Regions from separate parts of the [Rhizobium] kunmingense genome, predicted to be linked through region 2. Evidence: riboswitches for the same ligand, from Rfam matches in the RefSeq annotation. Region 2 holds a riboswitch; the other holds the start of a gene.
The links. A riboswitch is a leader RNA that binds a small molecule or an ion and turns the genes downstream of it on or off. The one in region 2 is predicted to bind S-adenosylmethionine.

Region 1: another riboswitch for S-adenosylmethionine. It lies ahead of metA (homoserine O-acetyltransferase MetA); the one in region 2 lies ahead of AC0JZ4_RS03275 (O-succinylhomoserine sulfhydrylase).

Annotation. Positions count from the first base shown of each region.
Region 1 is NZ_CDRNXG010000001.1:1,420,136-1,435,663, reverse strand. It holds gene AC0JZ4_RS06930 (FAD-linked oxidase C-terminal domain-containing protein) at 1-1,391, opposite strand, end outside; gene AC0JZ4_RS06925 (NUDIX hydrolase) at 1,725-2,204, shown strand; gene AC0JZ4_RS06920 (inorganic phosphate transporter) at 2,311-3,816, shown strand; gene AC0JZ4_RS06915 (16S rRNA (uracil(1498)-N(3))-methyltransferase) at 3,829-4,566, shown strand; gene AC0JZ4_RS06910 (glutamate--cysteine ligase) at 4,735-6,108, shown strand; gene AC0JZ4_RS06905 (Trm112 family protein) at 6,174-6,362, opposite strand; gene AC0JZ4_RS06900 (LON peptidase substrate-binding domain-containing protein) at 6,371-7,048, opposite strand; gene trxA (thioredoxin) at 7,155-8,165, opposite strand; gene AC0JZ4_RS06890 (prolyl-tRNA synthetase associated domain-containing protein) at 8,215-8,724, opposite strand; tRNA gene AC0JZ4_RS06885 (tRNA-Gly) at 8,979-9,053, shown strand; gene AC0JZ4_RS06880 (IS481 family transposase) at 9,097-10,287, opposite strand; gene AC0JZ4_RS06875 (hypothetical protein) at 10,672-10,977, shown strand; gene AC0JZ4_RS06870 (aldose epimerase family protein) at 11,126-12,148, opposite strand; gene metA (homoserine O-acetyltransferase MetA) at 12,229-13,149, opposite strand; SAM riboswitch at 13,213-13,290, opposite strand; gene AC0JZ4_RS06860 (thiamine diphosphokinase) at 13,420-14,070, shown strand; gene AC0JZ4_RS06855 (ABC-F family ATP-binding cassette domain-containing protein) at 14,074-15,528, shown strand, end outside.
Region 2 is NZ_CDRNXG010000001.1:635,713-651,240, reverse strand. It holds gene argF (ornithine carbamoyltransferase) at 1-913, shown strand, start outside; gene AC0JZ4_RS03290 (Hsp33 family molecular chaperone) at 1,108-2,094, shown strand; gene AC0JZ4_RS03285 (tetratricopeptide repeat protein) at 2,177-3,565, opposite strand; gene apaG (Co2+/Mg2+ efflux protein ApaG) at 3,772-4,164, opposite strand; gene AC0JZ4_RS03275 (O-succinylhomoserine sulfhydrylase) at 4,340-5,518, opposite strand; SAM riboswitch at 5,565-5,642, opposite strand; gene AC0JZ4_RS03270 (2'-deoxycytidine 5'-triphosphate deaminase) at 5,719-6,810, shown strand; tRNA gene AC0JZ4_RS03265 (tRNA-Gly) at 6,884-6,957, shown strand; gene AC0JZ4_RS03260 (glycosyl transferase) at 7,097-7,936, shown strand; gene AC0JZ4_RS03255 (ABC transporter ATP-binding protein) at 7,993-8,796, opposite strand; gene AC0JZ4_RS03250 (FecCD family ABC transporter permease) at 8,793-9,845, opposite strand; gene AC0JZ4_RS03245 (FecCD family ABC transporter permease) at 9,842-10,879, opposite strand; gene AC0JZ4_RS03240 (iron-siderophore ABC transporter substrate-binding protein) at 10,876-11,847, opposite strand; gene AC0JZ4_RS03235 (TonB-dependent siderophore receptor) at 12,216-14,396, shown strand; gene AC0JZ4_RS03230 (helix-turn-helix domain-containing protein) at 14,455-15,348, opposite strand; gene AC0JZ4_RS03225 (glycosyltransferase family 2 protein) at 15,471-15,528, opposite strand, start outside.

The sequences.
Region 1 (15,528 bases), 780 kb from region 2:
ATCCACCGCTCGTCGAACGCAGCACGCACCGCCATCTGCTGGGCAAGCTCGGCCGACGTATACTGATGCCGCATCAGGTCACGTTTCTCGATGCCCACCCCATGCTCGCCGGTAAGACAGCCGCCGGCATCGACGCAGAGCTTCAAAATCTCGTTGCCCGCCTCCTCCGCCTTCATCGCCTCTTCCGGATCGTTGGCGTCGAACAGGATCAGCGGATGCATGTTGCCATCGCCCGCATGAAAGACATTCGCCACCCGCAGGCCGAAACTGTCAGTGATTTCGGAAGTCTTCTTCAACACATAGGAGAGCTTTCCGAGCGGTACCGTACCGTCCATGCAGATGTAGTCGGCAATCCGGCCGGTCGCGCCGAAAGCCGATTTCCGGCCTTTCCAGATCAGCGCCGCCTCGGTTGCCGACTGGCATTCGCGCACCGTCATCACCTCATGACGACGAGCAATGCCCACAATATCTTCCAGCGTAGCGTCCATCTCGGCCTCCGAGCCCTCGACCTCGACGATCAGGAGTGCGCCGACATCGAGCGGATAACCTGCCTTGGCAAAGGCCTCACAGATCTCGATCGCCGGCTTGTCCATGAATTCGATAGCGACCGGAATGATGCCCGAGGCGATGATATCGGCAACGCAGGCACCGGCCGCTTCGGACGTCGCAAAGCCGAACAGGACCGGACGCGCGCCTTCAGGCCTGGCGATCAACCGCACCGTCGCCTCCGTGACGATGCCCAGCTGCCCTTCCGAGCCGCAGACGAGGCCGAGCAGATCATAGCCCGCGCTGTCCAGATGCTTGCCGCCGAGTTCGATCACCTGGCCATCGACCAGCACCAGCTTCACGCCGAGAAGATTATTGGTCGTCACCCCGTATTTAAGGCAGTGGGCGCCGCCGGAATTCATGCCGATATTGCCGCCGATCGTGCAGGCGAGCTGCGAACTGGGGTCCGGTGCATAGAAAAACCCATCGATGCCGACCGCTTCGGATATGCTCAGATTGGTCACGCCGGCCTGAACGGTGGCCGTGCGGTTGGCGTAATCCACCTCGAGAATGCGCGCCATGCGCGACAGGCCGAGCACGACCGCATCCTCCTGCGGGATCGCCCCTCCTGAAAGCGATGTGCCGGCTCCACGCGGGACCACCGGGACGCCATTCGCATGGCAGTATTTCATCACCGCCGCCACCTGCAGGGTCGTGCGCGGCAAGACGACGGCGAGCGGCACGCGTCGATAGGAGATGAAGGCATCCGTTTCGAACGGCACCAGTTCTCGCGCCTCATGGATGACGCAATCCGCGGGCAAAAGCCCGCACAGGTCGCCGATGATGGCCGCACGGCGTGCGATGACCTCGCGCCTGAGCGGCAGGAACTGAATGGCCTCCGGCATGCACTCCTCCTCGCATCCCCATCAGCAAACCTAGCAACAATGGCTGGGCCTGCAATGTCCGGAAGAGAAAAAGAGCGCGAAAGCCATGTGGGATACGCATTTTCGCCACATCCGGGGGAAATTTGAACAGCTGTGCAATAAGCTGTTGACGCGCTATCCGGTTGGCCAGTTATACTTAGCCGGACAAGGGCTTTTAACAGGTGATTCACGATCCAATTCGATCACCGGCACTCGTTAATCCTGGCGCAAGCATTATATTAGTAAAATGAAAATCTCTTGGAGGTGTTTTCGAAATTGGGCCTAGTGAACCGCATCGCCAGCAATTTTCGCCTTATGGTGCAGCGTCCGCCGCGCCAGCAATATGCTGCGATCTGCTACCGCGCCAAGAAGGGCGGCGGCATTGAGGTTCTGGTGGCAACCAGTCGGGACACCGGCCGTTGGGTCATTCCCAAGGGATGGCCGATGGACGGCAAGAAGGCCCATCAGGTGGCCGAGCAGGAAGCCTTCGAGGAAGTCGGCGTCAAGGGCAAGGCGGGCAAGCGCGCCTTCGGCTTTTATCACTACAACAAGGGCCTCGATAACGGACTGAAGGTTTTCGTCCGCGTACAGGTGCATCTCCTGAAGGTCGAGGACTGCGTCAAGAACTTCAAGGAAAAGGGCGCCCGCAATATCGAGTGGGTCTCCTGCGAGGAAGCCGCCGACCGGGTCAACGAACCGGAGCTGAAAATCCTGTTCCTGCAGTTCGCCGCTGAAGCGAACAAGCCGGCCAAGGATGTAGCGGTCAACGGCATGGCATTGCCGATTGCCGGCTGAACACGGCTCGCCTCTCGCATCATAATCTCTTCAAAGGCAGGCGCTAGAACATCCGGCAGACCAGCCGGAGCAGATCAGACGCCACCCTATTACCGACATACGAAACATGGCCCAACGACCTCAGCGCCTCAGCAAACCCACGCTCGACAAGGATCTCGAGAAAATCTCCTCGGTCGAGGATGCCGCAAGGCAGACTGCGCGCGGGCTTGCGGCCCCCGGCACGGCGCTTCTGTTCATCATTCTGACGGCAATCTTCGCCTCATCCTATGTAACGGGCACACCGGGTGCGATGATCATCATCGCGGCAGCCGCGCTGGCCGGCTACATGGCGATGAATATCGGCGCCAATGACGTGACCAACAATATCGGTGCAGCCGTCGGTGCCCGCGCCATGACGATGGGCTTCGGACTGGCACTGGCCGCCGTATTCGAGGTTGCCGGTGCTGTGCTGGCCGGTGGCGGCGTCGTCCATACCATCGCCAGCGGCCTGATGTCGGAGGGCGGCATCGCCGATCCGAGCATGCTGATCTGGGCGATGATGGCGGCGATGCTTGCCGCCGCCATGCTGGTCAACCTGGCCACCTGGGCCGGCGCGCCGATCTCGACCACCCATTCGATCGTCGGTGGCGTGATGGGCGCGAGCATCGCGGCTGCGGGCTTTGGTGCGATCAACTGGGGCATGATTGCCGGTATTACCGCAAGCTGGGTGATCTCCCCCCTGCTCGGCGGCCTGATCGCCGCCGGCTTCCTGCTGATCGTCAAGGAAACGATCATCTACCGGCAGGACAAGATCTCCGCGGCAAAAACCTGGGTGCCCGTGCTGATCGGAACAATGGTCGGCACATTTGCCGGCTATGTCGCCCTGATCGGTTTCGATCAGTTTCTCCCTGGCTCACCACTCATCGCCACGGGTATTGCGCTTGCAACCGGACTTGTCTCTTGGCGGGCGCTGATCCCCGTCATCGCTCGCCAAGCGCAGGGCCTTGAGAACCGCAACCAGTCGCTGCGCAAGCTGTTTCGCATTCCGCTCATCCTTTCGGCGGCTTTGATGTCATTCGCGCACGGCGCCAACGACGTGTCGAACGCAATCGGACCGCTTGCGGCAATCGTCTCGGCGGCACAGAACGGCGTCACCGGCTCCGTGCATGTACCGCTTTGGGAACTCGTCATCGGCGGGCTCGGCATTTCGCTCGGGCTTCTCCTTTACGGGCCGAAGCTTGTGCGACTTGTCGGTGCGGAAATCACCAAGCTCAACCCGATGCGCGCCTATTGCGTGTCTCTGTCGACAGCACTGACGGTGCTTGTCGCTTCCTGGGTGGGGTTGCCGGTTTCATCCACCCATATCGCCGTCGGCGCGGTCTTCGGCGTCGGGCTGTTTCGCGAATGGTACACGCAGCATTCGAAGCGCCGTTTCGAATATATGCGGGTACGCGCCGGCCGCGAGCAGGATGAGAACGAGCCCTTCGAGCGCAATGTCGATGAACTGAAACGCCGCTATCTGGTGCGCCGATCGCATATGCTCAGCATTCTTGCGGCGTGGATGGTGACGCTTCCGGCCGCAGCGGGTCTTGCAGCGCTGATCGCGACGGTTATGTTCGCGCTGTTCTTGTAAGGATTTGTCCAGGTGCGTGCCAATTTTCGCCTGCAAAGGCTGTTTATAGATGCCCCGCTCGGTGCCGACGCCCGACATGAGGCCTCGGCCGAGCAGTTCAATTACCTCGCCAACGTGCTGCGGCTGGAGGCCGGGGCGAAACTGCTGGCCTTCAACGGCCGCGATGGCGAATGGCTGGTCGAAATCACGTTTCCGAGCCGCAAGAAGATAGTGCTGCTTCCGGTCGAGCAGACGCGGACTCAACCGGAAGCCACCGACCTGCATTATCTCTTCGCGCCACTGAAGGTCGGGCGCCTGGATTACCTGGTGCAGAAGGCGGTCGAGATGGGTGCAGGCACGCTGCAGCCGGTGATGACCCAGCATGTCCAGGGCAAGATCACCAATCTCGACAAGCTCAAGGCCAATGTCATCGAGGCGGCCGAGCAGTGCGGAATACTGTCGATACCCGAAGTGGCAGAACCGCGCAGGCTTGCCGATATTCTGGAACGCTGGCCCGAGGATAGGCGGATCATCTTCTGCGACGAGGGCGACGAAGGGCAGAATCCACTGCCTATCCTCGCAAAGGTGACGGAAACGAAGCTGGCATTGCTGGTCGGCCCCGAAGGCGGGTTTTCTGACGAGGAGCGGGCACGCCTCCGCGCGCTGCCTTACGTCACGGCCATACCGCTTGGGCCGCGGATTCTGCGAGCCGACACCGCGGCAGTTGCAGCGCTCGCCGTCATTCAGGCGGCGGTGGGCGACTGGAGGTAGTGGATCGGAATAGGTCGTCCGCTACAGCGGCCAAACGGCAACAGTTGGCCGTGTTTTTCTGAACCGATCTTGAAACAAATTCGCTTGCACCGCAGATGATTTCGGTTCAAGCAGCCGGACGATTATCAGTCTGGCTTACCAATCAGGCATTCCGACCAAGGTATTTTCATGGCGCGCGATACGACAGACCAGACACCGCTTTCCTCGGTGTCCGAGCTTACCGCCTATCTTGCAGAGGGCCCGCGCCCGAAGGACAAATTCCGCATCGGCACAGAGCACGAGAAATTCGTGTTCTTCGCCAAAGACAACACGCCGGTCCCCTATTTCGGCGACGCCAGCATTTCCGCCATCCTCAAGGCCATGCAGGACAAGCTCGGCTGGGAGCCGATTATGGATGGCGACAACATTATCGGGCTGGGTGAACAGCACGGGATGGGTGCGATCTCGCTCGAACCGGGTGGCCAGTTTGAGCTTTCCGGCGCGCCGCTGGAGACGATCCACGAGACGTGTCGCGAGACCAATGAGCATCTGGCGCTGGTGAAGGAAATTGCCGCGCCGATGGGTATCGGCTTCCTCGGCCTGGGCGGCAGCCCCAAATGGTCGCTGGCAGACACGCCGCGCATGCCGAAGTCGCGTTACGGGATCATGTCCCGCTATATGCCGAAGGTCGGCAGCCGTGGCCTCGACATGATGTACCGCACCTCGACGATCCAGGTAAACCTCGACTTCTCCTCGGAAGCCGACATGGTCGCCAAGATGCGCGTGTCGATGAAGCTGCAGTCGGTCGCGACCGCGCTGTTCGCCGCCTCACCATTTACTGAAGGCAAGCCTAACGGCCTCGTCTCCTGGCGCGGCGAGATCTGGCGCGATACCGACAACCAGCGCTCCGGCACCCTGCCCTTCGTCTTCAACACGGATTTCGGCTTCGCCGATTATGTCGAATGGGCACTCGACGTACCGATGTATTTCATCGTCCGCGGCGGCAAGTACCACGACTGCACCCATATCACGTTCCGCCAATTCATGGACGGCGCCCTGAAGGACGAGATCTCCGACTGGCAGCCGACCATGGGCGACTGGACCAACCATCTGTCGACGCTCTTCCCCGACGTGCGGCTGAAGCGCTTCCTTGAGATGCGTGGCGCCGATTGCGGTCCGATCTCCCACATCTCCGCCCTGCCCGCTTTCTGGGTCGGCCTTCTCTATGACGACACAGCACTTGCCGATGCCGAAACACTGACGGCCGACTGGACCTTCGATGACGTTATCGCCATGCGCGACAGCGTACCGGCGAACGGACTGAAGGCGTCTATCAAGGGACACTCGGTTCTCGACATCGCCAGAGAGGCGGTCGCGATTTCCGCAAGAGGCCTGAAATCGCGTGGCAAACAGAACGGCGAAGGGCAGGACGAAAGCATCTTCCTTTCGCCGCTCGAAAACGTGCTGGCGAAGAAGACGACAGTCGCAGATGAATTGCTGGCGCTTTATGAAGGTCGCTGGGGCGGCTCGGTTGAGCCGGTTTTCACCGACTACCGTTACTGACCACATGCTTACCGCTGCTCGCGGCGCAGCCGGAAATAGGCGGCGCCGCGCCGTCGGCGCAGGGCCTAATCCTCGATCTTACGTGCCTCTGATACGAGCATGATCGGAATGCCGTCGCGGATCGGATAGGCGAGCCGCGCGCCCTCCGACACCAGCTCGTTGCGGGCGCGATCGAGCGTCAGCGTGCCCTTTGTCAACGGGCAGACGAGAAGATCGAGAAGCTTCGGATCGACGCTGCTGAGTTTTTCGTCCAAGACCGGCCTCACTGCAAAATCGTATCGGTATCGGAAAGCCCGCGGGCGATCAGAATTTCCGTGATCGCGATCAGCGTTTCGGCCCGTGTCTTCAGGTCCGGCGCCTCGAGCAGCGCCTGCTTTTCCGCCGGCCCGAAGGGCGACATCATCGAGAGCGAATTGACCAGCGTCCGGTTTCCCGCCCGCTCGACACTTTCCCAGTCGACCTCGAGCTTGTTGGCATCGAGATAGGCGCGGAATACCCGCAACAGTTCACGCCGGTCGACCGATGCCTCACCGTCCTCTTCAGACAGATCGGTCATGAACGGCGCATGGCGCACGGAGCGATACGGACGATCGCTTGAAACCTCACCCAGCACGCGGAAGCGGCAGACGCCGCTGAGCGAGGTGATGTAGCGACCGTCGCCGGTCTCGGCAAAGGAAGTGATGCGCCCGAGGCATCCGACCGACGCAAGCGCCGGGCGCAGGGGATCGACAGCATCAGACGGTGCGACAAGCGAGGGCTGCACGACGCCTATCAGCCGGTCGCCGGCAAGCGCTGCATCGAACATGGAAAGATAGCGCGGTTCGAATATGTTCAGCGGAAGCTGGCCGCCCGGCAGCAGCAACGCCCCGGCAAGCGGAAATACCGGCAGGATTTCCGGTAAATCTTCACGTTTCAAGTACCGCGCGTTTCCCACATGCATCGGCTCGACACCTCCCGCAGATTGCTTCTGATGGCGTTCTAGCTACCCGAATATCTGGGGCATCCGCCGCCGATCGCAAGACCGGCGGCATCGTATAACGCGCTGTTTAGGAAAAGAGGATGGACGACAGCCGGCGACGCGCCGCAATCGTTGCCGGGTCCTTCGGTCCCCAGACATCGAAGAACTGCAAAAGCTCGCGCCGCGCACCGTCGTCGTCGAAGGCACGGTCCTTGCGCATGATCGTCAGCAGATGCTCGGCAGCCTGTTCGCGCTCGCCCTGCACATTGAGGATCTTGGCAAGCTTCACGCGGGCTGCGTGATCGTCCGGGTTGGCTGCAAGATCACGCTCCAGCGCCACCGGATCGCCGAGCTTGCGCGCTTCCTCGATCTGGTCGATCTTCTTCGCCACCGCCTGGATTGCCGGATCTGCCGTCATCTCCTCCGGCAGCGAAGCGAGCATCTGGCCGACGCGCTCCACTTCGCCCATGGCGAGCAGGCACTGCATCATGCCGGCGGCAGCCTTTGCATTTTCAGGATCGGCCTGCAGCACGGCGCTGTAGAGCTGCGCAGCACCCTCGATAGTGCCATCGGCAAGAAGCACGTCCGCTTCGCCAAGAATAGCCTCGATTTCAGCCGCCTGATCCGCACCGGCCGGACCGGCAACCTTGTCGATGAACTCGATCACCTGGCTTTCCGGCACGGCTCCCATGAACCCGTCGACGGGCCGGCCATCAACGAAGGCGATCACGGCAGGAATAGACTGGATACCGAGCTGGCCGGCAACCGAGGGATGGTCGTCGATATTCATCTTGACCAGTTTCACACGGCCCTGCGCCTCGTTGACGACCTTTTCGAGCACGGGGGTCAGCTGCTTGCACGGGCCGCACCAGGGCGCCCAGAAATCGACCAGCACTGGCTGCGCCCGCGAGGCTTCCAGCACGTCCTTGGCAAAGCCTGCGGTGGTCGTGTCGCTGACATGGCTCGCGCCGGCGGAAGCGGCAGCGCTCGGGGCCGCGGCAGGCGCCGCCGGCTGCGCGCCGAAACCGGCCGAACCGCTCATCTGGCCGCCATAACCGCCGCCATAGGACCCGGCATAGGGATTATCGTTGCCGCTCATGGATCTTCTCCCGGGAAACCTTGTGTTTATCTGCGCAGAACATCGTATGTCAGTCCGTTACTTTCAAGACAAGCGGCGCATGACCCGTCGCTTCGAGAAAGCGGATGAGATCTTCCCTGCCGATCGCGGTCGTCGCGTCGTTGGAAAGCGGATGAGCGTTGATGATATCCTCCTTCATCAGGTCTTCGTCCAGCACGAATGTGACATTGTTGCCGGTATCGCAGAAGGCACCGAAGACGGTGACCGAGCCCGGCACGACACCGAGATAGTCCAGCATCGCCTCCGGCTTGCCGAACGATACACGGCTCGATGCGCCGATGACCTTGTGCACCGTCTTCAGATCGACGACCGCATGCTCCTCGACCGTCAGGACGAAATAGCGATCCTTCTTGTCCTTCACGAACAGGTTCTTCGTATGCCCTCCGGGCATTGCATCCCGCAGGCTGTGCGATTCGGCGACGGTGAAAACCGGCTCATGGCTCTTCGTCGTGTGGGAAATATCGAGGCTGTCGAGAAAAGCGAACAGATCGGCGGCTGTTTTCGGCATATTTTCGGTCATATCCGGGATCATGATTGGCGGGAAATGCCGACTATAGAGACATTGCCTTACCGCTCCAAGCCATTGCCCACATAATCACTAAAAACGAAAAGCCCTGCAAAATAAGGGATTTAGAGAGAAACAAAAAAATCTTTGGCCGGATCGTCATTTCCCTGTTGCATTTGAAAATCGTCTGGGCCATATAGCGCCTCGTCGGCGGCAACGAGCCACCGGCCAGACGGTTCGAACTACCACACGGACCGACGGATTGATGAGCGGGTGTAGCTCAGTGGTAGAGCACAACCTTGCCAAGGTTGGGGTCGAGGGTTCGAATCCCTTCGCCCGCTCCAGTCCCTCAGTGTCCAACCCGGACACATAGGTAACAATCTGTTCCTAAGACATAGGTAACAACCTCGTGCCGAACGGGTTGTCGATTGTTTGCAATGTCCTCTGTTCCAAGTCGATGTATCCGAGATCATAGCTCAAGAAGCTGACGAGCCAAATACCATCGTCGACTTCCTTGAGCCCGAGCCTCTGTCCTGCCAGCACCGTCGAGATATTGATCTTCTTGCGATGGATGCAAAGCCGCCCGCAGTTAGTGACGATGGCGTCGCGATCGTGGAAGGGGTAGTCGATGTCCGGTAGGCCCTGATAAGGTCTTGGCGATGTGGTGTAGAGCTCGGCCGGGACCTTCATGGACAGCGCCTCATGCGGCCGTTCTTCATTGAATTCACTGACGAAAGCGTCGAAACGCATCTGCTGCTGCAAGATATTGCGGCCCGGCGGCCTCGTCGCTTCCTTCTTGAGCGTTAGATGCATGCGCTCGTGACGGCCGTTCTCCTGCGGGTGACCGGGACGGATGCGCTCGATAGCGATGCCGAGCCTGAGCCACCAGACCGATAGCTTTGACAGATTGTAGAGCCCGTTGGGACTGGCGAAAGGCAGGCCGTTGTCGGAGCGGATCGCGGCCGGCAGGCCCCGCTCGGCAAAAACCCGCCGGAAGGCCTCGAAGACACCCTGTTCGCGCGTCGATTCGAAGGCCTCGCAACACAGAAGATAGCGCGAGAGCTGGTCGGTGATCGTCAGTGGGTAACAGTATTGGCCGTTGCCCAGCTTGAACTCCCCCTTGAAGTCGGCGCACCAGAGATCGTTGGGACCAGGTACTGCCGAAAGCGGCGTGCCGACGGCCTTGTTCGCAGGGTTCCTCTTGCGGGCCTGGCTTACAAGGCCGTAGCGGTCCAGCACGGCATGCACCGTACTTTTGGCCGGAATACGCACGTCGCCAGCCAGCCGCCGCACAAGCAGCTCGCGAATCTTGCGTGCGCCCCAGTGCGGCTTTTCCTTCTTGAACCGCACGATCATCGCCTCCACCGGCTCAGGCAACTGATTGGCATAGCGCACTGGCCGTCGAGACCGATCCGTAAGCGCCTCGAGCCCTTCATCCTTGTAGCGATTGAAGATCTTGTAGCCAGTCTTGCGCGAAATGCCGAACGAACGGCACACATCGCTCATGCTGTCGCCTTCCAGCAAGCGGGCGACAAATCGAAGACGCTCATCCATGACCGAAGTCTCTCTCCACGGCATCGACACCTCCCGATAAAGTCGAAAAGTGTAACCCATGTCTCCGGTACGATTTGTCACCTATCTCTCAGGTCGGGCACAGGACAAAAAACCCATATATATGCAGCTTGACGATCCATCCATGGTGATGGATTTGTTCCTGCCTTTCCATGGCATAGCTTTGGTGCATTCGCGCACAGGCCGGCTCACCCTCCCTGACAACGCGCTCGAAAAGGCAACCATTTCTCCTCGGAGAGACGGGGCGTCTGTTCGTCGCCATACCGTCATTCAAACGCTCGCAGTCATCAAAATATCGCGCAGGCATGCAAGCATTCTCGCGATCGTGCCTATCGCATTCCGGCCGACGCTACTTATTTAACTCTCAGTCAGGCTACAGAGGAGATGAAGATGAGCGCCATGTTCGGCCCATACGTACAGATGCGAAAGCTCGCTCAGCAAATGGCGATCCAGTATCAGAAGGATACGAACCTCGCTCTCGAGCCGCTTCTTGCGCATTTCATGGATGAGGTCGAAGTGAACGTCGCTTCGGATCGATACGATCACTCGGGATTTATGGAAAAAATTCGCGGACCGCTCAACCTCGATGCGGAAATGACATTGGACCAACGCCGCAAGGAATTTCTGCATGCCGTAGCGGACGCACTGCAGAAACGCATACAGCGCGAATTAAACGTACCGACGCTTCCTGCGTGAGGCCCATGCCTGCTTGCCGCAGGTGATGCGTTACCGGCCGGCCGAGCCGCCATCACTCCGCCAACAACCGCGGAGATTGGCCAACCGGCCATGAATGCGGACATATCCTACACGCCTACGAATGCCCTTCTCGGAATCGCCGCAGCGATCACCCTTTCGAAAACACATAATCCGTTTCCTGCCGCAGCACCTCACCGGGACGCAGGATAGCGTTGGGGAAGTTTTCGTGATTGACGGCATCCGGCCAGATCTGCGTTTCCAGACAGAATCCGGCATAGGGCCCATAGCGGCGCCCATCGAAGCCCGGTGCTGCAACGTTGAGCATCACGCCCGCATAGAACTGCACGCCAGGCTCCGTGGTGCGCACTTCCATCGTCACACCCGAATAGAGGCTGCGCGCCAGCGCCACGGAGCGCTTGGCGACCGGCATGCCGGAGAGCACGTAATTGTGGTCGAACGGCACCTGTGAACCGTCTTCCAGCGGCCTCTGAATCGGCCCCATCTGGCGCAGATCGAAGGGCGAATCGGCAAGCGAGGTCAGTTCGCCGGTCGGGATCAGCCGCTCGTCGACCGCCGTCATCCGGTCTGCGGCAATCATGATGTCATGCCCGAAAACGTCTTCCCGGCCATCGAGGTTGAAATAGGAATGCTGGCAGACATTGGCCGGCGTCGGCTGGTCGCTCACCGTCTCGTAGGTAACGGAAAGCACGCCTTCGGGCTTCAGCTGATAGGTGGCGGTGATCGTGCAATTGCCCGGATAGCCGGCGCGCCCGTCCGGATCGACGATGCTCAGCACCACCCTGTCACCCGCATGCTCGACGATGCTCCAGTTGCGCCGCCCGACCCCGTCGGAGCCGCCATGCAGATGCGTCACGCCGCGCTCGTTGAGTTCCAGCTGATAGTCCCGGCCGTCGATCGAGAACCTGCCCTTGCCGATACGGTTTGCGCAGCGGCCGGGCGTCGCGCCGAAATAGGGAGAGTGAGCGAGATAATCGTCGAAATGCTCGAAACCGAGCACCAGCGGCGGCGTGTGGCCTTCAAGCCGGAGATCCTGGATGACGGCACCCCAGGTCAGCACCTGCGCCGTCAGCCCGCCGCCGGAAATGCGCACCCGCTGCACGGGCTCGCCCGTTTCCGTTTTGCCGAAAACCTCGAACGCCTGCGCCGCCATGATGCTTCCTCCACCCGTCACCGGGCGGCAAACTGCGCGATTCCGACATGCGCCGCAACGAAAATCGGCGAGGTCCCGGCCTACGCCGCGCCGATCTTCTCCACGTCATAAGGCGTCGTCTGGTAAAGCTCGTTGATCCAGTTGCCGAACAGAAGGTGCGCATGGCTGCGCCAGCGGTTCTGCGGCGTCAGCGTGTCGTCATTATGCGGGAAATAGTCATGCGGCATCTTGATCGGGATGCCGGCATTCACATCGCGAAAATATTCGTCCGCGAGCGAGGTCGAGTCATATTCGACATGGTTGAACATGTAGAGCCGGTTGCCCGCCTTCTCATGCACGAGGCAGAGCCCCATCTCGTCGGACTCCATCAGGATCTCCAGATCGTCCTTTTTCGCAACGTCCTCGCGACGTACCTCAGTCCAGCGCGACACCGGCACCTGGAAATCGTCGGAAAAACCGTTGAGATAGACCGAAGAAGGCACGAGATTGCGGTGGCGATAGACACCGAATGCCTTCTCGTCCAGCGCATGTTTCGGCACGCCATGGAAGTGATAGATCGCCGCCATCGCACCCCAGCAGACATTCATCGTCGAATGCACGTTGGTCGACGTCCAGTCGAAGATCTGGCGCATCTCGTCCCAGTATGTCACGTCCTCATAGGGCATGGTTTCCACCGGCGCACCGGTAATGATGAAGCCGTCGAACTTGCGTTCCCTCACCTCGTCGAAGGTCTGGTAGAAGGATAGCAGATGTTCCTCGGACGTATTCTTCGCCTTGTGGGTTCCGAGCCTGACGAGCGAAAACTCCACCTGCAGCGGCGAGGCGCCGACAAGGCGCGCCATCTGGATCTCGGTCTTGATCTTGTTCGGCATGAGGTTGAGAAGACCGATCTGCAGCGGACGGATATCCTGCCGCACGGCTGCGGTCTCGGTCATCACGCGCACACCTTCCTGAACCAGCGTCGAGAAGGCAGGCAGTGTATCGGGAATCTTGATCGGCATAATCGAACCCACAAACAGAAAAACCGGCAACGAAAAATCGCGACCGGCCCGTGGGAAAATTTGGATAATCTTCTCGCGGCCCTTTAGCGACTTTTTTAACGTGGCTGCAAGCCGGCCGGCCAAATCACCACGAATTTCGGTTATTCAAATAATCCTTGCCACGCCCGCCGTCAATGGCGGCAAATTTCACCCCGCGCCACCATCGCATGCTGCAAATAAGCGGGCGTGCTGCTTCCCCTGCCCCTCACCTTTGCGCTATGGGCAATGCCCATGGCCACTTCGACCTTCACCATCCTGCTTGGCGGCACTCTCACCGTCACCGATCGCGTCAGGAACGCGATCGCGGGAAGTCGTGTGATTGCGGCCGACAGCGGCATGCGCCATGCGGTCGAGCTGGGCCTGACACCGGAACTCTGGGTCGGCGATTTCGATTCCTCCGACGCGCAGCTGATCGCGCGCTTTCCAGACGTCGAGCGAAGGACCTATCCGCCGGCGAAGAACGAGACGGACGGCGAGATAGCCACGACCGAGGCAATCGAACGCGGCGCAAGGCGTCTGATCCTGATCGGCGCGCTTGGCGGCGAACGGACAGATCACGCTCTCCAGCATCTGCTGCATGCGATGGGCCTCGCCAGACGCGGCTTCCATGTGCTGCTGATGTCCGGCGATGAAGAAGGCATTCCGCTTCTTGAAGGCGACACCACGGTCGACCTGCCCAGGGGCGCGCTGTTTTCCGTCCTCGGCTTCACTGCGCTTGCCGGCCTCGATATTTTCGGCGCACGCTATCCGGTCAAGGATTTCGCGCTGCCCTTCGGCTCGTCCCGCACCGTTTCCAACATTGCGGAAGGACCTGTCGAATTCCATCTAAGAGACGGGATGGCGATGATCCTTGCCCGCCCCAACGATTTTTCCGGAGCATGACCCTTGGCACCGCCCATTTTGAAACTCGATGACATCGTCCTGACCTTCGGCGGCACGCCGCTTCTGAACGGTGCCGGCCTGCAGGTGGAACCGGGCGACCGCATCTGCCTGGTCGGCCGCAACGGCTCGGGCAAGTCGACACTGATGAAGATTGCCGCTGGCTTCGTCGAAGCGCAGTCGGGCGAGGTTTTCCGCCATCCGAACGCAACGATCCGCTACCTTGAACAGGCGCCGGATTTCTCCGGCTACTCCACCGTGCAGGCCTATGCCGAAGCGGGGCTCGGACCGGGCGATGATCCCTATCGCGTCACCTATCTGCTTCAGCATCTCGGGCTGACCGGCGAAGAGGACCCGAACCGTCTTTCGGGCGGCGAATCCCGCCGCGCGGCGCTTGCTCGCGTCATGGCACCGGAACCCGATATCCTGATGCTCGACGAGCCGACCAACCATCTCGACCTGCCGACCATCGAATGGCTGGAAGACGACCTGCGTCGCACCAGGAGCGCGCTCGTGCTGATCTCCCACGACCGTCGTTTTCTCGAAAAGGTATCGACTGCCACTGTCTGGCTCGACCGCGGCACCTCGCGCCGCCTCGATCGTGGCTTTGCCCATTTCGAAGCATGGCGCGACGAGGTTCTCGAAGCCGAAGAGCTGGAACAGCACAAGCTCGGCAAGGCAATCGAGCGCGAAGAACACTGGATGCGCTACGGCGTCACCGCGCGCCGCAAGCGCAATATGCGCCGCGTCGGCGAGCTGCAGGCGATGCGCGCCGACTATCGTGGCCACAAGGGGCCGCAGGGCAGCATCCAGGCGACGGCGACCGAAGGCAAGGAAAGCGGCAAGCTCGTCATCGAAGCGGAAAACATCACCAAGACCTACGACAAGCCGATCGTTGCGCCCTTCTCCATCCGCGTCCATCGCGGCGACCGCATCGGCCTCGTCGGCCCGAACGGCGCCGGAAAGACGACGCTGCTCAAGATGCTGACCGGCCAGCTGCAACCGGATGCGGGCTGGATCAAACTCGGCACCAATCTGGAGATCGCCACGCTCGACCAGAAACGCGAGGATCTCGATCCTTCCGATACGCTGTCCCATTATCTGACCGATGGCCGCGGCGAGACGCTTCTCGTCAACGGCGAGCAGCGCCATGTCGCCGGCTACATGAAGGATTTCCTGTTCCAGCCGGAGCAGATCCGTACACCGATCAAAAATCTGTCAGGTGGCGAACGCGCCCGCCTGATGCTCGCGCGTATCATGGCCAAGCCGTCGAACCTCCTGATCCTCGACGAGCCGACAAACGACCTCGATATCGAGACACTGGACCTTTTGCAGGAAATCGTCGCCGGCTATGCCGGCACAGTCATCCTCGTCAGCCACGATCGCGATTTCCTCGACCGCACCGTCACCTCGACGATCGCGCCGGCCAACCCTGATGCACCGGACGGTCGCTGGATCGAG
Region 2 (15,528 bases):
ATCTCCGAAGCATTTTCTCGATCTATCCACGGTCTCCTCGGCCGATCTGCGCGTCATCCTCGATGACGCCAAGACGCGCAAGCAGGCGACCAAGGCCGGTACCGCCGACAAGCCGCTGGCCGGCAAGATGCTGGCGATGATCTTCGAAAAGCCCTCGACCCGTACCCGCGTCTCCTTCGATGTCGGCATGCGCCAGCTTGGCGGTGAAACGCTGTTCCTCTCCGGCACCGAAATGCAGCTTGGCCGCGCCGAGACGATCGGCGACACGGCCAAGGTTCTGTCGCGTTATGTCGATGCGATCATGATCCGCACCACGGACCACACGCGCCTGATGGAAATGGCCGAACACGCCACCGTACCGGTCATCAATGCGCTGACGGACCTGACCCACCCCTGCCAGATCATGGCCGACCTGATGACCTTCGAGGAACATCGCGGCCCGGTGGCAGGCAAGACGATCGCCTGGACCGGCGACGGAAACAATGTGCTTCATTCGCTGGTCGAAGGCTCGGCCCGTTTCGGCTACCGCATGACCATGGCCGTGCCTATGGGCTCGGAGCCGGACGACAAGATCTTGAACTGGGCGCGCGACAACGGCGGCGACATCATGCTGACCCACGATGTCGAGCGCGCGGTTGCCGGCGCGGACGTGGTGGTCACCGATACCTGGGTGTCGATGAACCAGGAGCACAAGGCGCGCGGCCACAACATCTTCCAGCCCTATCAGGTCAACGAGGCATTGATGAAGCAGGCCAATCCCGATGCGCTGTTCATGCATTGCCTGCCGGCGCACCGCGGCGAGGAAGTCACCGACGCCGTGATCGACGGCCCGCAGTCGGTTGTCTTCGATGAGGCGGAGAACCGTCTGCATGCCCAGAAATCGATCCTGGCCTGGTGTTTCGGGGCCGTTTGAGCGGTCCCCTCACGGCATCTTGAACTCCGGCTTGAGCGACACCATCTGTCGGCTTTCCAACGCGCCGAATGGCAGGCCGACGCCATGCCGGGGCGCTTCAACATGACATTGCCGAGACCTTTTGAGGTGGCCAGCGGTTCCGCTCGGGCCGCCCTTTGTGTAAAGGTCGCGCTATCGGCACGAAGGAGTATATGATGGCGGAAGCAACATTGGAACTGAACGATCTCCCGTTTGCCGGCGACGACAGGGTCGTGCCCTTCCAGGTCGAAGGTCTCGATGTGCGCGGCCGTGCGGTGCAGCTTGGCCCGCTTCTGAACACGATCCTCGGCCGGCATGACTATCCGGCACCGGTTGCCCGCCTCCTGGCCGAAGCGATCGTTCTGACCGCGCTGCTTGGCACCTCGCTCAAGTTTGACGGCAAGTTCACCATCCAGACCAAGGGTGACGGTCCGGTCGATCTGCTGGTTGCCGATTTCTCGACGCCGGATGCCCTGCGCGCCTATGCCCGTTATGACGAGGATGCGCTCGCTGCCGCCATCAAGGATGGCAAGATCACTCCGCCCGAGCTTCTCGGTCAGGGTGTTCTCGCCTTCACCATCGATCAGGGACACGGCATGCAGCCCTATCAGGGCATTGTGCCGCTCGACGGCTCTTCACTGGAGGAGATTGCCGGCGTCTATTTCCGCCAGTCGGAACAGATCCCGACGCGCGTGCGCCTCGGTGTCGCGGAACTCTATGACCGTGGAGACGATGGCAAGCCGCGTCACAACTGGCGGGCAGGCGGGCTTGTGGCGCAGTTTCTGCCGCAGGCACCCGAGCGCATGCGCCATCCGGACCTGCACGGCGGTGACGGTGATGAGCGCGATACGGATGCCGCCGACGATGCCTGGAACGAGGCGCGCACCATGGTCGAGACCATCGATACGGACGAGCTGACCGACCCGCAGGTCGCCATCGAACGGCTGCTCTATCGGCTGTTTCACGAGCGCGGCGTGCGCGTTTACGACCCGCAGACGGTCTTCGATCGCTGCAGCTGCTCGCGCGACAAGATCAAGGGCGTCCTCACCGGCTTCAGCGCCGAGGAGATCGAGGCGAGCGAGGAGAATGGCCAGATCGCAGTCACCTGCGAATTCTGCTCCACCACCTACCGCTACGACGTGGCTGAGTTCGCGCCGGCCTGATCGGCGCAGTCAGATCAAACCAAAAAGGGCGGCCGGAAAACATTCGGCCGCCCTTTTTCATGGAGTTTTATACGCTGGTGGCTCAGGCTCTGGTGTCGGTTGCCTGATCCGGCTTCTTCACCCCCTTGGGCAGCACGACGAGGCTTGCCTTGTCATGGCCGGCAATCAGCGTGAGCGTCTCGCCGGCGGCGATCTCGATCGGCTGCGGGAACGGGTGAAGGATCTGCAGCCAGCCGCCGTCTTGATAGACATCCGGGTGGTTGCAGAAATGGATGTCGTCGATCAGATCGACATGCATCCACTGCACCACGCCGATCACCTTGCCGGATGCGGTCGCCGGAACATCGAGCTGGCGCAGTGTGGCTTCATGCGTTTTCTTCGTCAGGTCGACGGCGGTAATCTCGAAATCGCCGGATGCCCGCGTCCAGTCCGTCATCGTGCCGTGGATCGGCAACGCCATCGGCGCAAGATTGTTGAAGCGCGACACGTCGAAGCCGGAAACCGTCGTCACGCTGCTATAGGCCTCCAGCGTCTCGCTGGTGACGAGGCAGCCCATCGCAGCGGCCCGCTTCGGAATGATGATCGCATCATCGGTCAGAAGCCGCTCGCGAGCATCCTCGAAAGTGGAAAGCACATGTTCGGCCAAAAGGTCGCTCGACAGGATTTCCGAAACGAGCATGCTCGCCTTTGTCTCCAGTTCCTTGCCGACGACAAGCTCCGTCGATTTCTTCGCGGCCACCTTGATCTGCTTGGAATAGCCGTTGTCCGCGATAATGGCCTCGGCCGTGCGGGCAATCACCGGCACGGCCTCGCAGGTGACGATGTTGGTTGCGCCTGCGCGCGCTGCCATCATCGACAACAGGCCGCTGCCCGAGCCTATGTCGAGGATCTGCGCATCCGGCCCGCGCATTGCGATCGCCTTGATGATCGCGGCTTCGAAGGCGTCGTTGCGTGGCGCGTCGTTCAGCATCGGAATATGCCAGAAGGGTACGATGGAGGCCGTCAGGCGGCGCATCTGATGAAACGCGTTGATATTGGATGGCTGCAGGCGCAGCACCTGACCGAATTCCTGCAGCGCCTCGTCCTTGCGGCCGCTATCGGCCAGCGTCACGGCAAGGTTGTTGCGCACGAGCGGCTTATCCGGAGCAAGGCCGCGGGCGATCTGGTAACAGTTGATCGCCTCGTCATGACGCTTCAGGTCGCGCAGGATCTTCGCCTTCTCCAGATAGGCGGTCAGGTGGCGCGGGTCGAGCGCGATCAGCTTGTCCCAGTAATAGAGCGCCATCTCGGTATCGCCGCGCTTGGAGACGACGCCTGCCAGAAGCGGCAGAATATCGGTCGTGCGATATTCCTTGGAGAGAACCTGCACATAATGCTTCTCGGCGCTTTCCAGATCCCCGCTCGCGTGAAAGCGCATTGCCTCATTCAGCGACTGGCCCGCCAATTCCGCGTTTTCGATCTCGATCCGCATTGCTACTCCGCATACCGCTAAAGGACGCCGAAAAACTCCGGCTCTCCGGGCGATAGGAAGTGAAGCCTGCTGGAAGCTTGCGTCAATATCTGCGTACGCGCTAATGTTTTGCGGGCGAAAATCAGCTAACAAACGGATATTAAATAATATTCATCCATGATCCGCAGTTCTGTCTAGCGCCCGCATCACGTTTCCGTCAGTCGTTCTCAGTTGAGAGTACGGGCAATGCCCGGCGTGTCGAGCGAGAAGGCGGGAATATCCACCTTGAACACTTCGCCCTCATCCGTCTGCATGTCGTAATGTCCGAACATCATGCCCGACGGCGTATCGAGCGGGCAGCCGGACGAGTATTCGTAACTGTCGCCGGGGCGAAGTCTCGGCTGTTCACCGACCACGCCGAGGCCGTCGACCTCGTCAACCAGACCGTTCTCGTCGGTAATGTGCCAGTAGCGGTGAACCAGCTTGACCGTATGGATCGAATGGTTCTCGATGACGATACGGTAACCCCAGACGTAGCGGCTCTCTTCCGGGCAGGATTGATCCTCCAGGTAAAAGGGCTCTACTGCAACTTCTATGTCTCGTGTCCGGGCGCGATACATGGACAACACCTCAACTCCATTGCGTCGGATATCGTACAGTGCGCCATAAACGTCAAGAAAACTCACAGCTTACGCCGGAAACCGTGATCTGTTCTTGGAATTAGGGATAACTGTTATGGTGAATCGCAAGCGATGACACTGCTTGCAATTCACCATGTCTGAATAGGCCGGTCCGTCAGATCGCCGCAAGCGCGCGGGCGAAGTCGTCGAGTAGATCCTGATTGTCCTCGATGCCGGCCGAGAAACGGACGGTGCCGGGGGAGATGCCAAGCTCTGCGCGGGCCTCGTCGGTCAGGTTCTTGTGCGTCGTCGTGCCGGGGTGGGTGATCAGGCTGCGCGTATCGCCTAGATTGTTGGAGATCGTCACCACTTCCAGAGCGTTCTGCAGCTTGAAGGCCGCTTCCTTGCCGCCCTTCAGTTCGAAGCAGACGAGCGTCGAGCCTCCGGTCATCTGCTTGGCGATGATATCTGCCTGCGGATGGTCCTTGCGGCCCGGATAGATGACCTTGGCAACCTTGCCGCTCTCGGCCAGGAAGTCGGCGACCTTGGAAGCGTTCTCGGTCTGCTGCTTCACGCGCAAGGGCAGCGTTTCGAGGCCCTTGATCAGTGTCCAGGCGGTAAACGGCGACATGGCCGGGCCGGTATGGCGATAGTAGTCCTGCAGATGCTCCAGCACCCATTCGCGATCAGAAAGGATCACGCCGGCAAGGCTGCGGCCCTGGCCGTCGATATGCTTGGTTGCCGAATAGACGACGATGTGGGCGCCGAGTTCGAGCGGCTTCTGGAAAAGCGGCGTGGCAAACACGTTGTCAACCACGACCTTGGCGCCGATCTGGTTGGCGAGCTTGGCCACGCCGGCGATGTCGACGATTTCGAGCGTCGGGTTGGTCGGGCTTTCGAGGAAGAAGACCTTGGTATTCTTCTGGATCGCGGCTTCCCAGTTGGCCAGGTCGCGGCCGTCGACGAGTGTGCATTCGATGCCGTATCGGGGCGCAAGCGTCTCTACGACCCAGCGGCACGAGCCGAACAGCGCGCGGGCGGCGACGATATGATCGCCGGCCTTCAGCTGGCAGAGCAGCGCCGCCGAAACGGCGGCCATGCCGGAGGCGGTGGCGCGCGCTTCTTCGGCGCCTTCCAGCGCGCACATGCGCTTTTCGAACATGTCGTTGGTCGGGCTGCCGTAGCGGGCATAGATATAGCCGTCGGTCTCGCCCTTGAAGCGTGCCTCCGCGGCTTCGGAATTGTCGTAGGCAAAGCCCTGTGTCAGGTAGATCGCCTCAGACATCTCGCCATATTGCGAGCGCAGCGTGCCACCGTGTACGAGTGTAGTTGCCGGGCGCCATTTGTCTGTCATGTCAGTCCTCATTCCAAAACAAAAAAACCGGCCGCGAAAGCAGACCGGTTTTAGCAACCCGGTCTTTTTAGCCACTTGTTTAACGTGGCTGCAAGCCGACCGGCAAATCACCACGGGATAAAGCTGGCTTACGCCTAGCATCTGCTTGCGTCAATGGCCTGTATTTGGTTTTGTCACCGCCAAAATTTGAAAGAGACATCATGGCTCGGGAAACGGGAATTCTGGCGGACCGCGCGATCGCGGCGCTTTTCGAAACGGGGCGACTGATCTCCGAGAGGGCGCTCGATCATGACCAGATCCAGCCGGCAAGCCTCGACCTTCGGCTTGGCGCGAAAGCCTATCGCGTCCGCGCCTCCTTCATGCCGGGCCCGAACAGCCTTGTGTCCGACAAGCTCGATCGCCTGAAGCTGCATGTCGTCGACCTGACGGAAAGTGCGGTTCTGGAAACCGGTTGCGTTTACATCGTGCCGCTGATGGAACGTCTCGACCTGCCGGCGGAAATGTCCGCTTCGGCAAACCCGAAATCCTCGACCGGCCGCCTCGATATCTTCACCCGCGTCATCACCGATCATGCGCAAGAGTTCGACAAGATACCGGCCGGCTATTCCGGCCCGCTCTATCTGGAAATCTCGCCGCGCACCTTCCCGATCGTCGCCCGTCAGGGCTCGCGCCTGTCGCAGATCCGCTTCCGCATCGGCAACGCGCTCCTGACCGAGCCGGAAATCCTCCACCTGCACGAGACGGAAACACTGGTCGCCGCCGCCAAGCCGAACGTCTCGGGTGGCGGCATCGCCCTGTCGATCGATCTGAGGGGCGATGAGAACGGCCTGATCGGCTACCGTGGCAAGCACCACACCGCCGTGGTCGATGTCGACAAGAAGGCCCAGCACGACCTGTTTGATTTCTGGGAACCGCTCTATAGCCGTGGCCGTAACGAACTGATCCTCGATCCGGACGAATTCTACATCCTTGTCTCGCGCGAGGCGGTGCATGTCCCACCGCTCTATGCGGCTGAAATGACGCCATTCGATCCGTTGGTCGGCGAATTCCGCGTCCACTACGCCGGCTTCTTCGATCCGGGCTTCGGCCATGAGGCTGCCGGCGGCCGCGGTAGCCGCGCCGTGCTGGAAGTGCGCAGCCACGAAGTCCCGTTTATCCTGGAAGACGCCCAGATCGTCGGCCGCCTCGTCTATGAGCACATGCTGGAGGCGCCGCAGGGCCTCTACGGCTCCGGCCTGGGCTCCAATTACCAGGCGCAGGGCCTGAAACTGTCGAAGCACTTTCGCGGCTGAACCTCGATCCTCATGATACGATCACCGCAACCTTGACAGGGCCGGGCGGTTGTTGGAAACCTTCACCGACTAAGCGGGTGTAGCTCAATGGTAGAGCAGCAGCTTCCCAAGCTGAATACGAGGGTTCGATTCCCTTCACCCGCTCCAGCTTCTCCTGCCATTTGGCCTATTGATCCGGCAGAACCCTTGCATCCGGCAGTTTGAATAGGATAGTTGCGACCGTCTGACGGTAACGGGTCCATCGTTGATGGTCCGCAGGTGTCTGCGCCGCAAAGGAAGTTTGGGTATGGGTAGCGAAGTTTTGGCCGCAAGCAACGGCGTCAAGCAGGTCATCTGCATCAGCTGGGGTACCAAATACGGCGCGCCTTTCATCAACCGTCTCTACACCATGGTCGAACGCAACATCACGCCGCCCTTCACCTTCACCTGCTTCACCGACAATCGTGAAGGTCTGCATCCGGGAATTCTCTGCGAGGACCTGCCGCCGATCGAAGTCGATATGCCGGTCAATACGCTCGGCATCTGGCCAAAGTCGCGCCTTTGGGGGCCGGAGCTCGGATCGCTCAAGGGGCCGGTTCTGTTCCTGGATCTCGATCTGGTGATCGTCTCCTCGCTTGATCCCTTCTTCGAGACCGGAAATGCGGATGACGTGATCCTCGCGAAAAACCAGACCACGCCTTTCGAACGTCTCGGCCAGACGTCTCTCTTTCGTTTTCCCGTCGGCAAGCTTTTGCCGCTGCAGGAAAAATTCAAGGAAGATCCGCAATGGGTCGCGGATACCTATCGGTTCGAGCAGCGCTACGTCAGCCGTTGCGCGCCCGGCGGCATCAAGCTGTTCCCGCGCAAATGGGTACTGCATTTTCGCCAGGACTGCCGCTGGCCGTTCCCGCTCAATTATTTTTTCGCGCCGCGCCTGCCCAAAAGCGCCCGCGTGGTGATTTTCCCGAGAGGTCTTTGGCCGCAGCATGCGATCGAAGGCCGATATGGCGAGAATGGCGTGGCGATGACGCCGCTCCAGCATCTCGCGAGCGCCTTCGACAAGAACAAGCGGAAAGGCAAGCGCTTCTTCCGCTACCTGCGTCACTACATCAAGCCGGCATCCTGGGTGGCCGACCACTGGCGCTGAATTTTCAGGCCTTCCGCCGCATGACGACACGGCCCGTTACGGGGCCGGCTGACGCTTCACGAACCATGCACGTGATGTCGCCCGAGCGGCAGCATCATCGGCCGGCCGCAGGTCGGGTCGGCAATCACCCGGCTTTGCAGGCCGAACACGTCCCTCACGGTTGCTTCCGTCAGCACCTCTTCCGGCGTTCCCGATATATGGATGCGCCCGCCGCTCATCGCCACCAGATGGTCCGCGTAGCGGGCGGCGAGGTTCAGGTCGTGCAGCACCATGACGATCGTCGTGCCGCGTTCATGGTTGAGGTCGGTCAGAAGATCGAGAACCTCGATCTGGTGGTTGATGTCGAGAAAGGTCGTCGGTTCGTCGAGAAGCAGGACATTCGTTTCCTGGGCGAGTGCCATGGCGATCCATACCCTCTGGCGCTGGCCGCCGGAAAGCTCGTCCACCGGCCGGTCTGCAAGGTCCGCCGTCTTCGTCGCGTCGAGCGCCGCCTGCACGGCCGCATCGTCCTTTGTCGTCCATCGGGAGAAAAGGCCCTGATGCGGATGCCGCCCGCGGCTGACGAGATCGGCAACGGTGATGCCTTCCGGCGCGACCGGTGATTGCGGCAGAAGGCCGAGTGTCCGGGCAAGCTCTCGCGGCGGCGTCTTGTGCACCGACTTTCCGTCGAGCAGAACCTGCCCGTTGCGCGGCGTCAGCAGCCGCGACATGGCCCGCAGCAATGTGGACTTTCCGCAGGCATTGGCGCCGACGATCACGGTAATCTTGCCGGGAGGGATGGCAAGGTCGAGGTCGGTGAGGATGTCGCTTTCGCCATATCCGGCGGAAAGCGTCTCTGCGGTCAGCGAATGAACGGTCATAGCGAGCCTCCGGCCCGGTTTGCGCGTATGATGAGATAGATGAGATAGGGAGCGCCAAGCGCCCCTGTCACGACGCCGACCGGGTAGCGGCTGGCGAGCAGGAACTGCCCGGCATAATCGCCGGCAAGAACCAGGACCGCCCCGACAAGGGCTGCCGGCAGAAGCAGCGGCCCGCTGTCGCCGACGATACGGGCGGCGATCGGTCCCGATAGAAAGGCGACGAAGGCGATCGGGCCGGTCACGGCCGTGGCGCAGGCGATCATGCCGACGGTCGCGACGATGACGATGATCCGTGTGGCGGAGACGCAAACGCCAAGTGCCGCAGCCATGTCGTCGCCGAGCCTGAGTGCCTCTATGTCGCGTCCGCGGCTGATCAAGAGGCCGCCGAAGATGAAAAGCGACAGAAGCAGTGTGCCGGATTGACCGATCTGTGCGCCGTTGACGCTGCCGGTCAGCCAGCGCATCGCCTCCTGCAGGCTCCAGGCGGGCGCCTGGGAAAGGATATAGGCGACGATGCTTTCCAGCATGGCGGAAACGCCGATGCCGACCAGGATAAGGCGGGTACCGGCAACCCCGTTGCGCGATGACAGGCCATACACCGCCATCGCCACGCCAAGGCCGGAGCAAACGGCGAGAATGGAAACGGCCGGTCCGCTCCATGACAGGACGATGATGGCAAACACGGCGGCGGCGCTTGCGCCGGAGCTGATGCCGACAATATCGGGGCTGGCCAGAGGATTGCGCAGCATGATCTGGAAGGCCGCGCCTCCCAGACCGAAGCTCAGGCCGGCCAGCACCGCCAGCACCGAGCGCGGCAGGCGCAGCTGGCCGACGGCAAAGCTCGCGCCGGCCACGTTTTCCCCCATCAGCACCCGAAGCACGTCCCCCGGCGGCGTGAAGGACTGGCCGAGCGACAGCGCCAGTGCAAACAGCAAGGCGACCGTCAGCACGAGGGTGGAAATCACCAGTCGATATCTGCGACGGCGTCGCTGCCGGTTGGCGACGATCACGGCAAGTGTGCCGGAAAGGGGAGGGGAGATCGTGGTCAAAGCTCGCGAACCTTCTGGCGGCGGACGATCCAGATGAAGAAGGGGGCGCCGATCAATGCGGTGATGATGCCGACATCGAGTTCCGCCGGCCGTGCGATGATGCGGCCGACGACATCGGCCGCGAGCAGCAGGCTTGCCCCGGCAAGTGCCGAGAAGGGCAGAAGCCAGCGGTGATCGACACCGACCAGCAGGCGGCAGACATGCGGTACGACCAGCCCGAGAAACCCGATAGGGCCGCAGACGGCGGTGGTCGCGCCGCATAGGAGGATGGCGCCGAGCGCGGCGGTTGCCCGCGCCACGGCCACCCGCTCGCCGAGGCCGCTTGCCAGTTCGTCACCAAGCGCCAGCGAGTTCAGCTTGCGTGCCGAAAGAAGACTGATGGCAAAACCGACGGCGAGAAAGGGCAGAACCGGCCAGATCCGCTCGAAGGTCGCACCGCCGACGCCGCCGATCTGCCATGAACGCACGCCGCCGGCAATGTCGGCCCGAGGCAGAACGATCGCGATCACCAGCGAGGAAAAGGCGACCGAGGTCGCTGCACCCGCCAGCGCCAGTTTCAAAGGCGTCGCACCGCCGCGGCCCATCGAGCCGATCGTGTAGACGAAGATCGCGGCGCCCGCCGCACCGGCAACAGCGGTCCAGATATAGGCGGAGGCAGAGGTGATATCGAACCATGCGACGCCGATGACGACGGCAAGCGAGGCGCCCATGTTGACGCCCAGAATGCCGGGATCGGCAAGCGGATTGCGCGTTACCCCCTGCATGATCGCCCCTGCAAGGCCAAGCGACGCGCCGGCCATCAGCGCCAGCAGCGTGCGCGGAATGCGCAGTGCCACGGCCGCCTGGCCTATCGTATCCACATGACCCTCAAGGGCTGCGACGATATCGGCCCATGCGACGTCACGCGTCCCGATCGTCACCGAGGCTGCGAACAGCAGCGCAAGAAGCGCGACAAGCCCGATGAGCCAGAGGCTTCTCTGCCTGTTCGACAGATACGATAATAGGGTTGGGGCTGCAGGCTGATCGGGCGTCATGGGGCTTTCTTGACGGCGCCGGCAAGCAGTGCGACGTAATCCTTCAGCACGTAGGAAATCGAAAGCGGCGTCGGGTTGGCGGCGGTGCCGACCGGATTGCGGCCGAGCGTGATGAGCGCCTTGTTTTCCACGGCCGGCATCTTCGCCATCAGCGGATTGGCTTCAAGCGCTTCGAGCAGACGCTGGTCGCCATAGGTGACGAGAATGTCGACATCGTCGAAATCGTCGATCCGTTCGGCGCTGACGGCCCCAGCGAATTTCCCCGGTGCCGAAGCGTCGACGACGCTCTTCGGCGAGGCAAGGCCGAGATCGGCGAAGAATTTCACCCGCGTGTCGTTGGTCGTGTAGAAATTGACGACGCTGAGGTCTGACGCGTTGAGATGGGTGATGAACATCGCAGATTTGCCATGCAGTTCGGGATGGCCGGCAACCGCCTCGGCGATCTCGCCCTCGATCGTCTTGATCAGGGCATTGCCCTCCGTGGCCATGCCGAGGCCAAGCGCGTTATAGCGGATCATCTCGCGCCAGTCCGTCGACCATGGCGCCTCGGGATAGGCGACGACCGGGGCGATCTGGCTCAGCGTATCGTAATCTGCCTGGCTGAGGCCTGAATAGGCGGCGAGGATGACATCCGGCTGCGTGGCGGCGACCGCCTCGAAATCGATGCCGTCGCCCTCGTCGAACAGGACCGGCCTTTGCGCGCCCAGTTCGTCAAGCTTGGCGGTCACCCAGGGCAGGATCCCGTCATTGTCGTCATCGCCGAAATTGGCGGCAGCCATGCCGACGGGCACGATGCCGAGCGCCAGCGGCACTTCATGGTTTGCCCAGGCAACGGTTGCAATGCGCTGCGGCTTCTTCTCGATGACCGTGGTACCCAGCGCATGCTTGATGGTGATCGGATACGTGGTCTCGCCGTCCGCGGCTTGTGCAAGGCTCGCAACGAGCAGGATAATGCAGCAGGACACCATGCGCAGGGCGGAAGCGATGAATGGCGGCATGTGCAATCTCCGTGACCGTCCGTGGATAAGTGGACTTCCAGTTTCAGGTTCAACCGGGCGCGTCAACCGGATGGCTGTTCCTCGACGGTGGCCATGGTGATCTTTCCGTAGGTTTCTACAAAGTTTAAAAAAGATACAATACTGGATAAGCTTGCTCAAGTTATGAGCCTTGCCGGGGACACAATTTGGTTATCGCGTGCACCGGCTTGCGTTGGGATCAACGGATCTCGATCTGCAGGCATCGCGCATGCGCTGCTCCATGTCTGCCCAACCGAAATCAGCGGCGGCTTCGATAACTCGCGGGCCGGCGATCGCCAGATCAATCTTGGAAGATGAACATGGACATGCAACGCACGAGCGACAACCCGAAACGAGCCCTGAAGCGCTACCGGAAAACCGTGCTTCTGGGCTGCACCGCGCTCGTAGCACTCGCCCCGACCCTGGCAATCGGCCAGGAGGCCGATACCGCTGCATCGGACACGACGCTTGCGCCGATCGTTATCCAGGGTACTGGCAGCACGCTCGATACCAGCAATGATTCCAACTCGATCGTGGCGAGAGAGACGACAGCCGTCGGCAGGATGCCGACCGATGTGCTGACAGCTCCGGCAACGGTCTCGGTCATCACGTCCAAGGAAATCGAGGAACGTGGTGCGCAGAGTATCGAGCAGGTCGTGCAGTACACCGCCGGCGTGAACACCGACTATTACGGCTCTGACGATCGCTACGATTATTTCAAGATCCGCGGCTTCTCGCCCTACACCTCTCGCGATGGCTTGGCGATCGGCCGCACTTGGGCTGGCACTCGCGAGGAACCCTATGCTTTCGAACGCATCGAGGTTCTCAAGGGAGCTAATTCCTCCGGCTTTGGCGTTTCCGATCCGGGTGGTTCTGTGAACTACGTGACGAAGCGCCCGAGGAGCGAGCGCTTTGGTGAGGTTTACGGAACAGGCGGCTCCTTTGCTCACAAGGAAGCCGGTTTCGATTTCGGTGACAACATTACTGAGGATGATACGCTCTCTTACCGCCTCACCGGCAAGTTCCAGCGCTCCAATGCCGAATACGATTATTCGCAGGATGACGAGAACTTCATCATGGGGGGCCTGACCTGGCGCCCGACCGATCTGACGAGCCTCTCCTTCATCTTCGATCACCTCGACAAGGATGGTACGCCGAGCAGCGGTGCTCACCCGATCGGATCCGACTTTGACCGTGATAAATTCTTCGGTGAACCGGACTTCAATTATGATACGACCAACCGCAACACCTACAGCTTCATCTTCGATCACGACTTTGCCAACGGTCTGACGTTCAATACAAGCGCGCGCTACAGCAAGACCCGTTCGTCGTTCGGCTATATGTACCTTAACGATGCTTTGGGCGTTCTTGACCCGTCGGACACGCTGATCAATCGCGATCTCTTCGCGAGCGAAAGCTCCAGCGAACAGTTCGTCATCGACGCTCACATGCTCTACGAGGCAGACTTCGATCAGGTCGAGAGCCGTACGCTAGTCGGCGTGGATTATAACAACTACAAGTCTGAGAGCACCGGCTATTACGACTCGTCGTCTCCGTACCTGCCCTATTACCCGGGCCTCACCACGCCCATCGATTGGCAAAATCCGATCTATTCCGGTTTCCCCTCGACAATTCCCTTGAGCAGCAGCCGAGAAAACACGCAGAAGACGAAGGCGATCTACCTTCAGCAGGATCTGACCTTCTCCGACAGGTTGACGGCCAGCCTCGGCTTCCGAAACGACTGGCTCGATCTTAGCCAGACGGACAGGATCTTTGGTACCGACGACTCGGAAGAACATCGCGAATTCACCAAGCGCTTTGGTCTGAGCTACAAGATTACCGACGAAGTCGCGGCTTTTGTCAGCTATGCCGAGTCTGCTGCGCCACCGGCCTTCGGGAGCACGCCGACGACCGGAAAGCAGTATGAGGCGGGTATCAAGTATCGCCCGGATGCCTTTCCGGCCTTGTTCAGCGCTTCGGTCTACGATTTGACGATGGAGAACATCACCACGCGTGAGGCTCCGGCATATCTTGAATCCACTGTCGAGAAGGTGCGCCATCGCGGTATCGATCTGGAAGCCAAGGTCGAGCTGCCGCAGAACATCAACCTGATCGCCGCCTATTCCTACATCGACTCGAAGATCGAAGAGCCGGGCAATGCCAACAACCTGAACGGCAAGAAGTTTGCCCAGGTTCCCGAACACATTGCATCCCTATGGGGTACCTACACTCTGGAAGGTGAGGGCGCTCGCGGCGACATGACCTTCGGGCTTGGTGCACGCTATATCGGCTCGTATTACTTCAACAACGCCAACACCCGTAAGTCGGATGGCGCTGTGGTCTTCGATGCTGCCTATACCTACAAGATCCAGGAAAATACGACGTTCCAGCTTAACGTCAGCAACGTTTTCGACGAGAAGCATGTCGCCAACAATGACGGCGGCGGCATCTATTACAATCCGGGCCGCAACATCATGGCGACCCTCCGTCAGACCTGGTAACGCCCGTCCCGTCCGCATCACTGCGGGCGGGAATTTTCCTTCCGGTTGCGAGAGGAGCTCAGCCGCCCTGCTGCACGCGGCGCCATGCGGCAGGTGTTGTTCCGACGATCTGGCGGAATGACTTGGTCAGGTGGGCCTGATCGGTAAAGCCGAGCTCTGCCGCGATATCGGCAACGGCAATATCGCTATTGACGAGCAGACCCTTGGCAAGCTCGATCCGCTTGGCAAGCTGCCATTGCAGCGGCGTCTTGCCGGTCGTCTGCTTGAACACGTTGGCAAACCAGCTTTCCGACAAACCCACCGTCTCGGCCATTTCCGCGATTGTCATCCGGCAATCGCTCTGCGCGTCGATGCGTGCCGTCAGCTTGTTCAGCTGCCCCTGCGTCAGCCGACCATTGGCGGGTTTCTCGTCCGTCATCGGAATGTCGAGCAGGCCGGCAACGATGCTTCCCACGAGGCTTTCCGCGAAGACGGAGTGCCGCGATGGCCCGGAAATCTCATCGACGAGAAGCCCGGCGAGTGTCTCGATCGCACCGATATCCTGCACTTCCGACGGTCGCTTCATCGCGGAAAGGGCGGCCGAACTCCCCAGGGAAGGGGACAGGAAACGCATCAGCCGGTCTCGGTGGATATGCAGGTTGAGATGCGAGAAACGGTGCAGCGCGCGGCTGGTCGTCCACATCGGGACGCCGGCCGGAATATAGATCGCCCGTGTCATCGGCCGATGATTGCGGCAGAACTCGCCATTCTCGTTGGAAATGCTGACGCGCGACGACACGTCGCTGAAGAAGATCATGATGCGCGGGTCGTCGGCGAGGTAATAGCCCTTGGCGCCCTGTTGACTTTCCGCTTCCCAGAAGACGCTCACAAGCCCGTCAAACTGCCGCCACCTTGGCGGGGCGACGACCTGAATGCCCTCGGTCCGCCAGTCCATCGCGTGCCAGAAACCCAATTTCAAATCCGCCCTGATATCAAGATATGACCGTTGAAAGCGGTCTTGCATCTGAAAGCCGGACCAATCGCTCCGAACCTAAAATCTGATCAATTTTGTCATGTTTGTCCGGTTTCGGCAAGTCACCCGGAATGATCGGGAAGTCCGGCTGCTCGGGTCGCCGGATTTTCCGCTGGTGCG